Regions from separate parts of the Alteromonas sp. 07-89-2 genome, predicted to be linked through region 4. Evidence: predicted binding sites of a transcription regulator. Region 4 holds the regulator's gene; each other region holds the start of a gene.
What was found. The regulator sigma-54, encoded in region 4, starts transcription at its own class of promoters, with help from an activator protein. The targets are predictions, from matches to a motif close to GTTGGCACGNNNNTNGNNT.
Positions count from the first base shown of each region.

Region 1 (3,217 bases), on a different contig from region 4:
CGCCGGTGCAGCATCGGATGAGGGCAGAATTAGGCTTTCTGGGTGTTCAGGTAATTCAATATTATTAAGTGCATACTGTAGGAGCGTGTCGTAGTCGCTGGTATCGCCAACGAGTACAGCACCAAGCACGTACTTTTGCTCGCTATCTACCACCAGCTTTTTGTACACGCCTTCTGGCTGATTTAAATAGGTGTAGCTAAGCGCACCGACTGTGCGTTCATGAGCATCGCCAATTGAGCCCACTTCCACACCCATTAGCTTGAGTTTGGTACTCATATCTGCGCCAGCGAACTCGGCATCGCCGCCGGTTATATGACTTACAGCCGTGCGCGCCATGGTATAGCCAGGTGCTACCAGGCCAAAGATTTTGTTATCCCACAGCGCACATTCACCCACAGCGTAAATGTTTGGATCAGACGTCACGCAGTGGTTATCAATGACAATACCGCCGCGCTCACCCAGTGTTAGCGCTGACTTTCTGCCAAGCTGATCGGAAGGTCGAATACCGGCAGAGAATAAAATCATGTCAGTTTCTAGTGCAGTGCCGTCAGCAAACACCATTTTATAGCGGCAGGTATCACCAGCCTCGATAGTTTGGGTGGCCTTTTGGGTGTGAACCATTACGCCCAATGCTTCGATTTTATCTTTAAGCACGTTACCACCAGCTTGGTCTAGCTGTACCGCCATAAGCTGCGGGGCAAACTCTACCACGTGGGTGTCTAGACCGGCTTGTTTTAATGCGTTAGCGGCTTCTAAACCCAACAGCCCACCACCGACAACAACCCCTACTTTGCTCACCGCTGCTGAAGCTTCAATAGCGAGTAGATCGTCTATAGTACGGTACACCAAGCAATGCTCTTGATCGTTGCCAGGGATGGGTGGCACAAATGGGTATGAGCCCGTAGCTAACACAAGCTTATCGTAGCTAAACACCTGCCCTTCAGAAGTCGTCACTTTATTATTGTCACGGTCTATATCGGTAACCAAGGCATTGGTAACTACGTTTACGCCCCACTCGGCGTACTGAGCGGGTGTAGTGAGCGCTAAGTCATCAGCACTCGCGCCGCTAAAAAAAGACGACAGATAAACGCGGTCGTACGCAAGGCGTGACTCGCCGCATAAAACGGTTATTTCTACATTGGCATCGCTTTGGTGAAGCTGCTCAACAAAATGATGCCCCACCATGCCGTTGCCTACGACGACAATTTGCGTTTTTGAGTCCAATGAAGTCATGGTATTCCCCTTTTTTCGGGACAAAAAAAAGCCCGCTTCAACTTTCGTTGATGCGGGCTTCGTTGCCTATTTTGCCAACGGTTTAGGTCGGCTAACACATTTTACGGAGTGTTATAAATCACACAATTTTCAGCGATTGACACAAATCACCAAAACACACTTTACGTTTATAGCTATCCAAGTTCAGTGCCAAAAACGTAAGCAATTGTTTTTATTTGATTTACTACAAAATAAGCATTATTCAGACTTCACAACTGCACCAAACAAACGCAAAACTGTGTTCACTTGGTGCATTGAGGCTATCAAATAACTTAGGCCAGCTTATCCGTCGCTACGCGGTAGCGAGGGTCTTCAACCACGTTAATTTCAACAAACTTATCGGCCTTGCGAAGCAGTGAGCGACATTCATCACTGATATGGCGAATGTGTAGCTTTTTACCCTGCTCTTCGTATTTGTCAGCAAGGGTATCTAGCGCATCGATACCTGATGAATCCCAAATGCGAGAGTCTTTAAAGTCAATAACTACATCGTTAGGATCGTTGGCTATATCAAACAGGTCTTTGAAATGCGATACCGAGCCGAAGAACAGCGGGCCGTCTAGCTCATAGACTTTCCAACCGTCGTTATCGATATGGGATCTCGCTTCGATATGACGAGCGTGTTTCCATGCAAACACCAGTGCGGAAACAATAACACCCACAACAACTGCAATAGCCAGGTCAGCGATAACGGTAACGCCTGTTACTAGGAAAAGTACGAACGCATCTTCTTTGTTTACGCCGCGAATAATTCTGAATGACGCCCACTCAAATGTAGCGATAACCACCACGAACATAACGCCAACAAGGGCAGCGAGAGGAATCATTTCAATTAGCGGAGCAGCAAATAGAATAAAGCCCAATAATACAACCGCCGCGGTGATACCAGACAAGCGGCCACGGCCACCAGAGTTAATGTTAATCATACTTTGGCCAATCATAGCGCAACCGCCCATACCGCCAAAGAAACCGTTTACGGTATTTGCAACACCTTGGCCAACGCATTCTTTGTTGCCGCGTCCGCGGGTGTCCGTCATTTCATCAATTAATGAAAGGGTAAGGAGCGATTCAATAAGACCAACCAAGCAAAGAATGACTGAGGTAGGCAAAATGATCATGAAGGTTTCCCAGGTGAACGGCACCATAGGAATAGCAAAGCTAGGAAGTTCACCCGCTAGCGTTGCGGTATCGCGCTGGTCAGCTGGTAGCAAATCGCGAACAAAGTCGATTACAGTGCGCGCTTCAAGGTCAAGACCGTGTACTAACAAGGTTACCGTAACAATCGCTACCAGCGACGCAGGTACGGCTTTAGTTAGCTTTGGTAGTAAATAGATAATAGCCATAGTTAACGCCACAAGCCCTAACATCCAATATAGCAGCGTACCTTCCATCCACTGCAACTCACCGGCCGCGTTAGTGACTTTGAACTGGCCTAACTGCGCCAGGAAAATAACAATTGCCAAACCATTTACGAAGCCTAGCATTACCGGATATGGGACCAGTCGTATAAACTTTCCAAGCTTGAAAATACCGCACATTATTTGCAGTAAACCAGCCAAAATAACCGCGGCAAATAAATACTGCACACCGTGTTGGGCAACCAGTGCCACCATTACAACGGCCATGGCGCCGGTAGCACCAGAAATCATTCCTGGTCGGCCACCAATAGCGGAAGTGATTAAGCCCATCATGAAAGCCGCATAAAGACCAATCATTGGTTCTACGCCGGCCACAAATGCGAATGCAACGGCTTCAGGGACCAAGGCAAGCGCCACGGTAATACCTGATAGCACGTCGTTTTTAACGTTGCTGTCTTTACTGGTAATTAAATCGAACATGTTCTCTCAGAAGCTAAGATGTTAAACACAACAACCCACCATGGCGTACACCGCGTTAAAGCAGAACACCAAGTAGGTAGGAGATTTTTTCGGCGATTCTATCACCA
Region 1 covers NZ_VTYM01000007.1:31,765-34,981, forward strand. Annotated here, with positions in the region: gene nirB (nitrite reductase large subunit NirB) at 1-1,233, opposite strand, end outside; gene F0261_RS06680 (SulP family inorganic anion transporter) at 1,545-3,110, opposite strand.
Region 1: a site for sigma-54 is predicted at 1,409-1,427, ahead of nirB (nitrite reductase large subunit NirB). Genes of this name have one in related genera too.

Region 2 (3,217 bases), on a different contig from region 4:
GTTGGAATTTCAGCAGCTTCTTCTGGCGGTAGGTCGTACAAGTCTTTATCCATTGAATCACCAGGATGGATCTTGTTCTTAATACCGTCGATACCGGCCATAAGCATAGCGGTGAACGCTAGGTATGGGTTGGCTGTTGGATCAGGGAAACGTACTTCGATACGACGCGCTTTATCGCTAGTTACGTGAGGAATACGAATAGACGCAGAACGGTTACGTGCAGAGTATGCAAGCATTACCGGTGCTTCGAATCCAGGAACTAGACGCTTGTATGAGTTAGTTGAAGCGTTAGCAAACGCGTTGATTGCACGCGCGTGCTTGATAATACCACCGATGTAGTAAAGTGCTTCTTCAGAAAGGCCTGCGTACTTGTCACCCGCGAAGATGTTTACGCCATCTTTAGAGATAGATTGGTGGCAGTGCATACCAGAACCATTGTCGCCAACAAGCGGCTTAGGCATAAAGGTAGCGGTTTGTCCGTATGCGTGTGCAACGTTGTGAACTACATACTTGTAAACTTGAATTTCGTCAGCTTTCTTAACTAGCGTGTTAAATTCGCAAGCAATTTCGTTTTGGCCAGCAGTTGCCACTTCGTGGTGGTGCGCTTCGATAACAAGGCCCATTTCTTCCATAACTAGGCACATTGCAGCACGGATATCGTGCGCAGAGTCCACTGGTGGTACTGGGAAGTAACCGCCTTTAACGCCTGGGCGGTGTGCCATGTTGCCGCCTTCAAACTCTTCGCCAGAGTTCCACTTAGCTTCAGAAGAGTCAATCTTGTAGAAAGAGCCCGCCATGTCAGTGTGGAAGCGTACGTCATCAAAAAGGAAAAACTCTGGCTCTGGGCCGAAGAAACATGTGTCACCGATGCCAGTTGATTTTAGGAATTCTTCTGCACGACGAGCAACTGAACGAGGGTCACGCTCATAACCTTCCATTGTTGAAGGTTCAACGATGTCACAACGGATGTTTACTTGTGTTTCCTCAGCGAAAGGGTCAACTACGCAGCTTGTTGCGTCTGGAAGAAGAACCATGTCTGATTCGTTGATGCCTTTCCAGCCAGCGATTGAAGAACCATCGAACATTTTACCTTCTTCGAAAAACTCTTCATCTACAACGCTCGCAGGAATAGATACGTGTTGTTCTTTACCCTTTGTATCGGTAAAACGTAAATCTACAAACTTCGCTTCACTTTCTTTAATCAGCTCTAATGCCTTTTCTACTGACATCGTGTCCTCCAGGTTTAATGTAAAAATGCGGAATGATCAGCTTCACTCCAACAGTGGCAAAAGTGAAAGCGATTATCATGCCATCTATATGTGTGCCGATTTCTGTGGCATAGACGGGCATCTATCACTTCCGTTTGAATTAAATTGCACTATATTGATGCAGCATTGCACCAATATGGCGCCTTGTGCTCATTTATACGTCAATCAGCCTAGATTACTTTGTAACGTATAGCCACCAAATATGATCAATTAGGTGCAACGGGGCTGGTTATTTGTTGAACAAGTGTTTGAAAACCAATAAAACTCGTTTCCATCAAAAAAAAGATGCGCAAACGTCGTGGTTTTTCTGTACAATCCGCGCAAATTTTTCTATCTGCATTTTTTTGCAACAAATCTAACGCATACTCCTTTCCACTGAATTGAAGTAGACGTTGATTTACACAGGCTCTATATAAGCATGAATACCACTGATATTAATAAATTGCGTAACATCGCAATCATCGCCCACGTTGACCACGGTAAGACCACCCTGGTAGACAAACTGTTACAGCAGTCTGGCACCCTTGAATCTCGAGGCGAGCAAGAAGAGCGCGTAATGGACTCGAACGACATCGAGAAAGAACGTGGCATTACCATCCTAGCTAAGAACACAGCGATTAACTGGAACGACTACCGTATCAACATCGTAGACACTCCAGGACACGCTGACTTCGGTGGTGAAGTAGAGCGTGTAATGTCGATGGCTGACTCTGTACTTCTACTTGTAGATGCGCAAGAAGGCCCGATGCCACAAACCCGTTTCGTTACGCAAAAGGCATTTGCTCAAGGTCTTAAGCCAATTGTTGTTATCAACAAAATCGACAAGCCTGGTGCGCGTCCTGATTGGGTTATGGATCAAGTTTTCGACCTATTCGACAACCTAGGTGCAACTGACGAACAGCTAGATTTCCAAGTTGTTTATGCGTCTGCACTTAACGGTTGGGCATCACTAGATGCAGATACTAAAGAAGACGATATGACGGCATTGTTCCAAACTATCGTTGACCAGGTTTCTCCTCCTGATGCAGATATCGACGGCGCATTCCAAATGCAGATCTCTCAGCTTGACTACAACTCATACGTGGGTGTTATCGGCGTAGGTCGTGTTAAGCGTGGTTCTGTTAAGCCAAATCAACAAGTAACGGTTGTTACTGCTGATGGCAAAAAGCGCAACGGCAAAGTAGGCTTAGTTTACGGCTACCTTGGCCTTGCTCGTCACGAAGTTGAATCTGCGCACGCGGGCGACATCATTGCAATCACAGGTCTTGGCGAACTTAAGATCTCTGACACCATTTGTGACGTCAACACTGTAGAAGCACTTCCTCCACTTACGGTTGACGAGCCTACAGTAACCATGACGTTCCAGGTAAACACCTCGCCGTTTGCAGGTAAAGAAGGTAAGTATGTAACGTCACGTAACATTCTAGAGCGCCTTAAAGACGAACTAGTACACAACGTTGCACTGCGCGTTGAAGAAATGCCTGATCCGGACAAGTTCCGCGTATCTGGTCGTGGTGAACTTCACCTAGGTATTCTTATCGAAAACATGCGTCGTGAAGGTTACGAGCTTGCAGTGTCACGTCCAGAAGTAATTCTGAAAGAAGTTGACGGCGCAACGCAAGAACCATACGAAACCCTGACTATCGACTGTGAAGAACAGCACCAGGGTTCAATCATGGAACAGCTTGGTCTGCGTAAAGCAGAAATGACTGACATGTCTCCAGATGGTAAAGGTCGTGTACGTATCGACTTTATCATTCCAAGCCGTGGCCTAATTGGTTTCCAAACAGAGTTCATGACGTTAACGTCGGGTTCTGGCTTGCTATATCACACGTTCGATCACTATGGTCCGTACAAAGGCGGTATCATCGGTAAGCGTAAGAACGGTGTTCTAATCGCTAATGCAAACGGTAAAGCACTAACTAACGCTCTGTTTAACCTTCAAGAAC
Region 2 covers NZ_VTYM01000012.1:88,347-91,563, forward strand. Annotated here, with positions in the region: gene glnA (glutamate--ammonia ligase) at 1-1,229, opposite strand, end outside; gene typA (translational GTPase TypA) at 1,687-3,217, shown strand, end outside.
Region 2: a site for sigma-54 is predicted at 1,296-1,314, ahead of glnA (glutamate--ammonia ligase). Genes of this name have one in related genera too.

Region 3 (3,217 bases), on a different contig from region 4:
TACATCTTCATCTTTGTGCAGGTCAGGCAGCATGAGTGAACCATCTGGCGCAAAACCGACCTGCCCTTCATCAAAGTCAGACGTTAACATGCTAATGGTGTCATCGCCTAAATCTAAGCCCTCGTCTGCATCAAATTCATCGGCGTCGTTCGACTCATCAGGATTAATAAGACGACGTAGCATAGGACGAATCACGAAGATGATAAGCACTATTATAACCAAGCCACCAACAACTAGCTTTAGAATTGGTAGAAATCCGGGCTGCTCCCAAATAGGCGCGTCTTCAATTTCCCCTGCGTCCATCCGAGTAAAGGGCACGCTTACAACTTCTAACGAATCACCACGGGTAACGTCAAAGCCAATGCCGCCCTGTAAAAGCCTACGTATGTTGAGAATCTCTTCTTGTTTACGCGGTGTTGGCGTCATCGCACCGTCTTCACCCGCAACTTGGGTATAGTCCACCGCCACAGATACACTTAATCTGCGAATAACCCCTGTCTGTTTCTTGGTATGACTGATGGTGGTATCAAGTTCGTAGTTGCGTGTTGATTCTTTCGCTGTGCGCCCAGGCATAGTTGGTTGACTGCCGCCCACAGCATTTTCTGGAATATTAGAATCTAACGGAGGCTGATTAGACAGTGCACCAGGAATACCGCCAACACCGCCACCTACGCTGTTTTCTTCCATGATCATTTCACTGCGAACCGCAGGTAAATCGGGGTTGTAGCTACGCTGTGTTTGCTCCATAGCTGTAAAGTCCATGGTAACGTCAGCTTGTGCTGTGTAGTTACCTATGCCCAATACTGGAATCAGTATCGCGTCAATTTTTTCTAAGTACTCTTGCTCACGCTGGCGCTCAATCTCGTATTCTTTTCTGGCACGAGCACTCATAGAATCTTGAGAGCCTGAGTTAAGCAGACGACCATTGCTGTCTGTTACGGTTACCTTAGACGGCTCCATGTTTTGCACTGCAGACGCCACGATATCGACAACAGCATCAACCTCTTCACCTGCAATAACGGCACCGCGCTTAGCCGTTAGCACAACGGTTGCCGACGCTTTCTTCTCTCTTCGCGCAAATACGTTCTCTTTAGGCATAGCTAACAAGACACGGGCTTTTTGAATACTCGCGATATCTTCGATGGTAGCCGCGATTTGTTGCTCGCGGGCGTGTTTTAGACGTTCCATCTCAACACGCTGGCTCACACCAAACCCCATATCCTGCATAATGATATCGGTACCGGCATCAGAGGCCTTTGTTAGCCCTTGGCGGGTCATGCCTAAACGGATGTTTTGGAATTCGTCACTTCTTACGTAAACAATATTGCCTTCAAGCTTATAGTCGATTTGGTTTGCATCCATATAATCGAGGGTTTCAATAAGCTCTTGGGTTTCCATTTTCGCAAGTGGACGGTAATCAGGTTCTTGCGACCAGATAAGAATAAAAATAGCGATGGCGACGCAGATTACCAAAACAACCACAAGGGCCATTTGGCGCATCATATCTGCGCTACCTAAAGTGTCCATAAAACCAGATTTGTTTTCTGGCTCATTGTCCACTGCTTGATTTTGATCAGGAACCGTAAGGTTTGTACCTGTAGCTTCAGCCATAACCTACTCCACCTACACCGGCATATTCATTATTGTTTTATAGGCTTCAAGTACTTTGTTACGTACTTGAACAGTGGCTTCAAAAGCAATGCCCGCCTTTTCTTTCGTCAGCATAACTTGAGCTAGGCTTAAGTTAGGGTCGCCCATTTCAAAACGCTGCTGCGCGTCTTTAGATTCGAGCTGCATGCCGTTTACACCATCTACCGCATTCTTTAGCATGGTCGAGAAATCACTTGCCGAGCTATTAACTTCACTAAGCGGCTGCTGTTGAGGCTCATTAACTTGAAGACGAGTTTGCCCAATCATGTTCTGCATTTCTTGATACAAACTATTGGCTTTAACGTCCATAACCACTCCTAGTGCTTTTTCGAGACCGCCTGAACATCGGCGTATAACTTATGTATAGAGGGGATTTAGCAAAGGGCTTGCCAACTTTAAAAAGACATATATATCAATAAGATAAATTAAAAATAAGAGGGTTAGCCAAATTTATGGCGTTTGACTTAGTGTGAGCAACAAAAAACCGCCGCCTTCTTTACTACAGAGGCGACGGATAAGGACGAGGAAACCGAAAGTGTAGAAAGCGACCTTATGCGGGCACTTCAATACCGTCTTCGCGCATGCGCGCTAATTTGTAACGAAGGGTTCTTGGACTAATGCCGAGCTTTTCTGCCACATCTTTACGCTTGCCGTTACACGACACCAATGTATCGAGGATAATTTGATGTTCTTGGTAACGAAGCTCAGACCCTAACCTATTTTCTTCAACATGCTCTTGCAGTGTTTCAACAGGTGCCGTCATGTCTTCGTCAATCATTAAATCGCTGGCGTCGATTTCATTGTGTTCACATAAAATAAGCGCCCGCTGAACCACGTTTTCTAGTTCGCGAACGTTCCCAGGCCAGCTGTATTGCGACAGCTTATTGCGTGCTGCTGCGCTTAACCTGATAGTACCCAGCCCTTGAGAACTAGCGTGACGCTGAACCAGGTGTTCGGAAAGAGGGACAATATCACCCGGACGTTCCGAAAGCGGGCGCCACTCGATAGGGAATACATTTAAGCGATAGTACAAATCTTCTCTAAACTCTCCCGCATCCACTGCTTTTCTCAAATCTCGGTTACTTGTAGCAATAACACGGACGTTGAGCTTAACGGTTTTACGTCCGCCAAGACGCTCTACTTCGCGCTCTTGTAACACGCGTAGCAGTTTAGCTTGAAGCGCCAAATCCATCTCGGTTATTTCATCAAGTAACAGCGTACCGTCTTGGGCTTGTTCAAATTTACCCGGGCAAGCTTGGATTGCGCCAGTGAACGCACCTTTTTCGTAACCAAACAAGGTCGCTTCTAGCATGTTCTCTGGTATGGCTGCACAGTTGATGGCGACAAATGGCGCATCGCTTCGCGGCGACTGATCGTGAATATAGCGAGACAGCACTTCTTTACCCGAACCGCTTGGTCCCATAACCATCACAGTGGCGTCGGACTTCGCGACTTTGCGAGAAAGCTCAAGTAACTTCAAGCTTGAAGGGTCAGCAACAATAGGCGTGCGTGACTCTATTTTTTGTGCAGGCGCGTAGCGTCCCACTAAATTAAGCAGTACTTCTGG
Region 3 covers NZ_VTYM01000021.1:50,994-54,210, forward strand. Annotated here, with positions in the region: gene fliF (flagellar basal-body MS-ring/collar protein FliF) at 1-1,611, opposite strand, end outside; gene fliE (flagellar hook-basal body complex protein FliE) at 1,624-1,959, opposite strand; gene F0261_RS14030 (sigma-54 dependent transcriptional regulator) at 2,201-3,217, opposite strand, start outside.
Region 3: a site for sigma-54 is predicted at 2,026-2,044, ahead of fliE (flagellar hook-basal body complex protein FliE). Genes of this name have one in related genera too.

Region 4 (3,217 bases):
TTTATTGCTAGAGGAAAGCCTGCAAGCTATTCCCAGCAATTGGAAGACGGCACGCCAGTTTCGGCAAAAGCTAATGAAATACGCTATGAAGTGGTGAACCGAACGATTTCTCTTGCCGGAAACGCAGAGTTGAAACAAGACACCAGTAAAGTACAGGGTGACAACATCACGTTCGATATGATTACCGAGCAATTGCTAGCGACTGGCGGAGCAGGTAAGGATGGTGAGGGTCGAGTGACCACAGTATTCACACCTGAGACCATTCGCAAAACTTCGTCTAAGAAAGACAAAAAAGACAACGAGGGCAATGAATAGCAATGGCAACTTTGAGCGCTAAAAATCTTGCTAAGGCTTACAAGTCAAGACAGGTTGTTCGAGATGTAAGTCTGTCTGTCTCAACGGGTCAAATTGTTGGTCTTCTTGGCCCAAATGGCGCTGGTAAGACCACCACATTTTACATGATTGTTGGTTTAGTGAATCTGGATAAAGGCAAGATTGAAATCGACGACAATGAGCTAACTCATCAGCCCATGCACGAGCGTGCACGCCGCGGAATTGGCTACCTACCGCAGGAAGCCTCTATTTTCAGAAAACTCACAGTGCATGAAAATATCATGGCCATTTTGCAAACCCGTAAAGATTTAAATTCACAACAGCAAGAAGAAGAAGCAGATGCGCTACTTGATGAATTTAATATTAACCATATACGTAATAGTACGGGGATGAGTTTGTCAGGGGGCGAACGCCGTCGCGTTGAGATTGCCCGCGCTCTGGCAGCAAAACCGCAATTTATTTTGTTAGACGAACCATTTGCTGGTGTTGATCCAATATCAGTTAATGATATAAAGAAGATAATACAACATCTTCGCGATAGGGGTATTGGAATCCTTATCACAGACCATAACGTACGAGAGACATTGGATGTTTGTGAAAAGGCGTACATTGTGAGTCATGGCGAGCTTATTGCGCAAGGAACGGCGGAACAGGTTTTAAGTAATCAAAAAGTAAGGGATGTATACCTAGGCGAACAATTCAGGCTATAGTTAATGTAACCGAATTGCCATTTTTCAGTTTCGCTCTGGTATATTCAATTTAGAGCATTTAAATAAGACGTAGATGAAACCATCTTTACAGCTAAAATTTAGCCAACAACTTACCATGACACCACAGCTTCAGCAGGCCATTAAACTGCTGCAGCTTTCTACACTTGATCTTCAACAAGAGATCCAAGAAGCGCTCGATTCTAATCCGCTATTAGAAGTTGAAGAAGGTAACGACGAGCCGCAACTAGAAAAGAACAATATCGACAACGATGACAGCGGCTCTGAGGCCACTGCTTCTGCATCTAGTGACACACTAGAAGCCGGCGATGCACTTGAGAAAAACGATCTTCCCGATGAGCTGCCAATCGACAGCACATGGGACGAATACTACTCTGCTTCATCTTCGCCTGCTCCGGGTCCATCCAATGACGACGAGCAAATCTTCCAAGGTGAGACTACTGAAGATATTCAAGAACACCTTCTTTGGCAAATGCGCCTTACCCATTTCTCGGATACCGATCGCGCAATCGCTACAGCAATCATCGACTCTATCGACGAGTCAGGTTATTTAACCGTTACCCTTGATGATATTTTAGAAGCGGTTAACGATGATGATATGGAAGAGCCGATTGAAATGGACGAAATAGAATGTGTGCTTAAGCGCATTCAGATGTTTGACCCTATTGGTTCTGGCTCACGCTCTCCACAAGAATGTTTGATGGTGCAATTGCGCCAGTTTTCAGAAGACACACCGTGGCTTGCTGAAGCAAAGCAACTGATTGAAGAGTACTCTGACTTACTGAGCAGCAAAGACTATCGTACGCTTATGCGTAAAAGCCGATTGAAAGAAGATCAGCTACGCGAGGCAATGCGTTTACTGCAAACCTTGAATCCTCGCCCAGGTAGTGCTTTAGTTACTAAAGAGCCTGAGTACGTTATTCCTGATGTCTCAGTAACCAAGAAAAATGGCCGTTGGGTGGTTGAGCTGAACCCCGACAGTCTGCCTAAGTTAAGCGTAAATCAACAATACGCTGCAATGAGTCGCCGTGCCAAGAATAGTAGCGATTCACAATTCATCCGCTCACACATGCAAGAGGCTAAGTGGTTCATAAAGAGCCTTGAATCTCGTAACGAAACCTTAATGAAGGTTGCAAACTGCATTGTGCAGCAGCAAATGGGCTTTTTTGAGCACGGCCCGGAAATGATGAAACCAATGGTGCTAAATGATGTCGCAGAAATGGTAGATATGCACGAATCCACTATTTCGCGAGTGACAACGCAAAAGTACATGCATACGCCACGTGGAATCTTCGAATTGAAGTATTTCTTCTCAAGCCACGTTGCAACAGAGTCTGGTGGTGAATGTTCATCTACAGCGATTCGTGCATTGATCAAGAAATTAGTGGCCGCTGAAAAGCCTAGCAAGCCGCTAAGTGATAGCAAGATTGCTTCATTGTTGGCCGAACAAGGCATTAAAGTTGCCCGGCGAACAATAGCAAAGTACCGGGAATCGTTGTCGATCCCGCCGTCGAACCAACGCAAAAGCCTTATTTAATCGGGCTTAATAATATAAGGAAGACGAAATATGCAAATCAACCTTACTGGTCATCATGTCGAAATCACCGACTCTTTGCGTAATTATGTCGATACGAAGTTCAGCAAACTTGAACGTCACTTTGATCACATTTCTAATGTGCATGTCATCCTGAACGTTGAAAAATTAAATCAAAAAGCCGAGGCGACCGTTCATTTAAGTGGCGCTGAAGTATTCGCATCCTCAGAAAATACCGACATGTATGCGGCGATTGACAGCATGGTTGATAAACTCGACCGGCAGGTAATCAAGCATAAGGAAAAACTGAAAAAACATTAGTAGTTAATTAAGCATGGATATACAAGCCATCGTAAGTCTGGACCGCACCGAGTGTGCGGTTCAGTGTAATAGTAAAAAGCGAATTCTTGAGATCATCGCTGATATCGCTGCCAAGCAAAACGAGAACATTGATCAGGCAACGGTACTCAACAGTTTGATGGCTCGAGAGCGTATGGGTAGTACAGGCATTGGCAATGGTATCGCCCTGCCCCATGGACGCCTGCCGGGCCTCGAGAAAGTGATTGCCATTGTTGTAACCAGCACGCCAGCAATTGACTTCGACGCCCTTGACGAGAAACCC
Region 4 covers NZ_VTYM01000023.1:123,869-127,085, reverse strand. Annotated here, with positions in the region: gene lptA (lipopolysaccharide transport periplasmic protein LptA) at 1-315, shown strand, start outside; gene lptB (LPS export ABC transporter ATP-binding protein) at 318-1,043, shown strand; gene F0261_RS14965 (RNA polymerase factor sigma-54) at 1,117-2,598, shown strand; gene hpf (ribosome hibernation promoting factor) at 2,629-2,916, shown strand; gene ptsN (PTS IIA-like nitrogen regulatory protein PtsN) at 2,930-3,217, shown strand, end outside.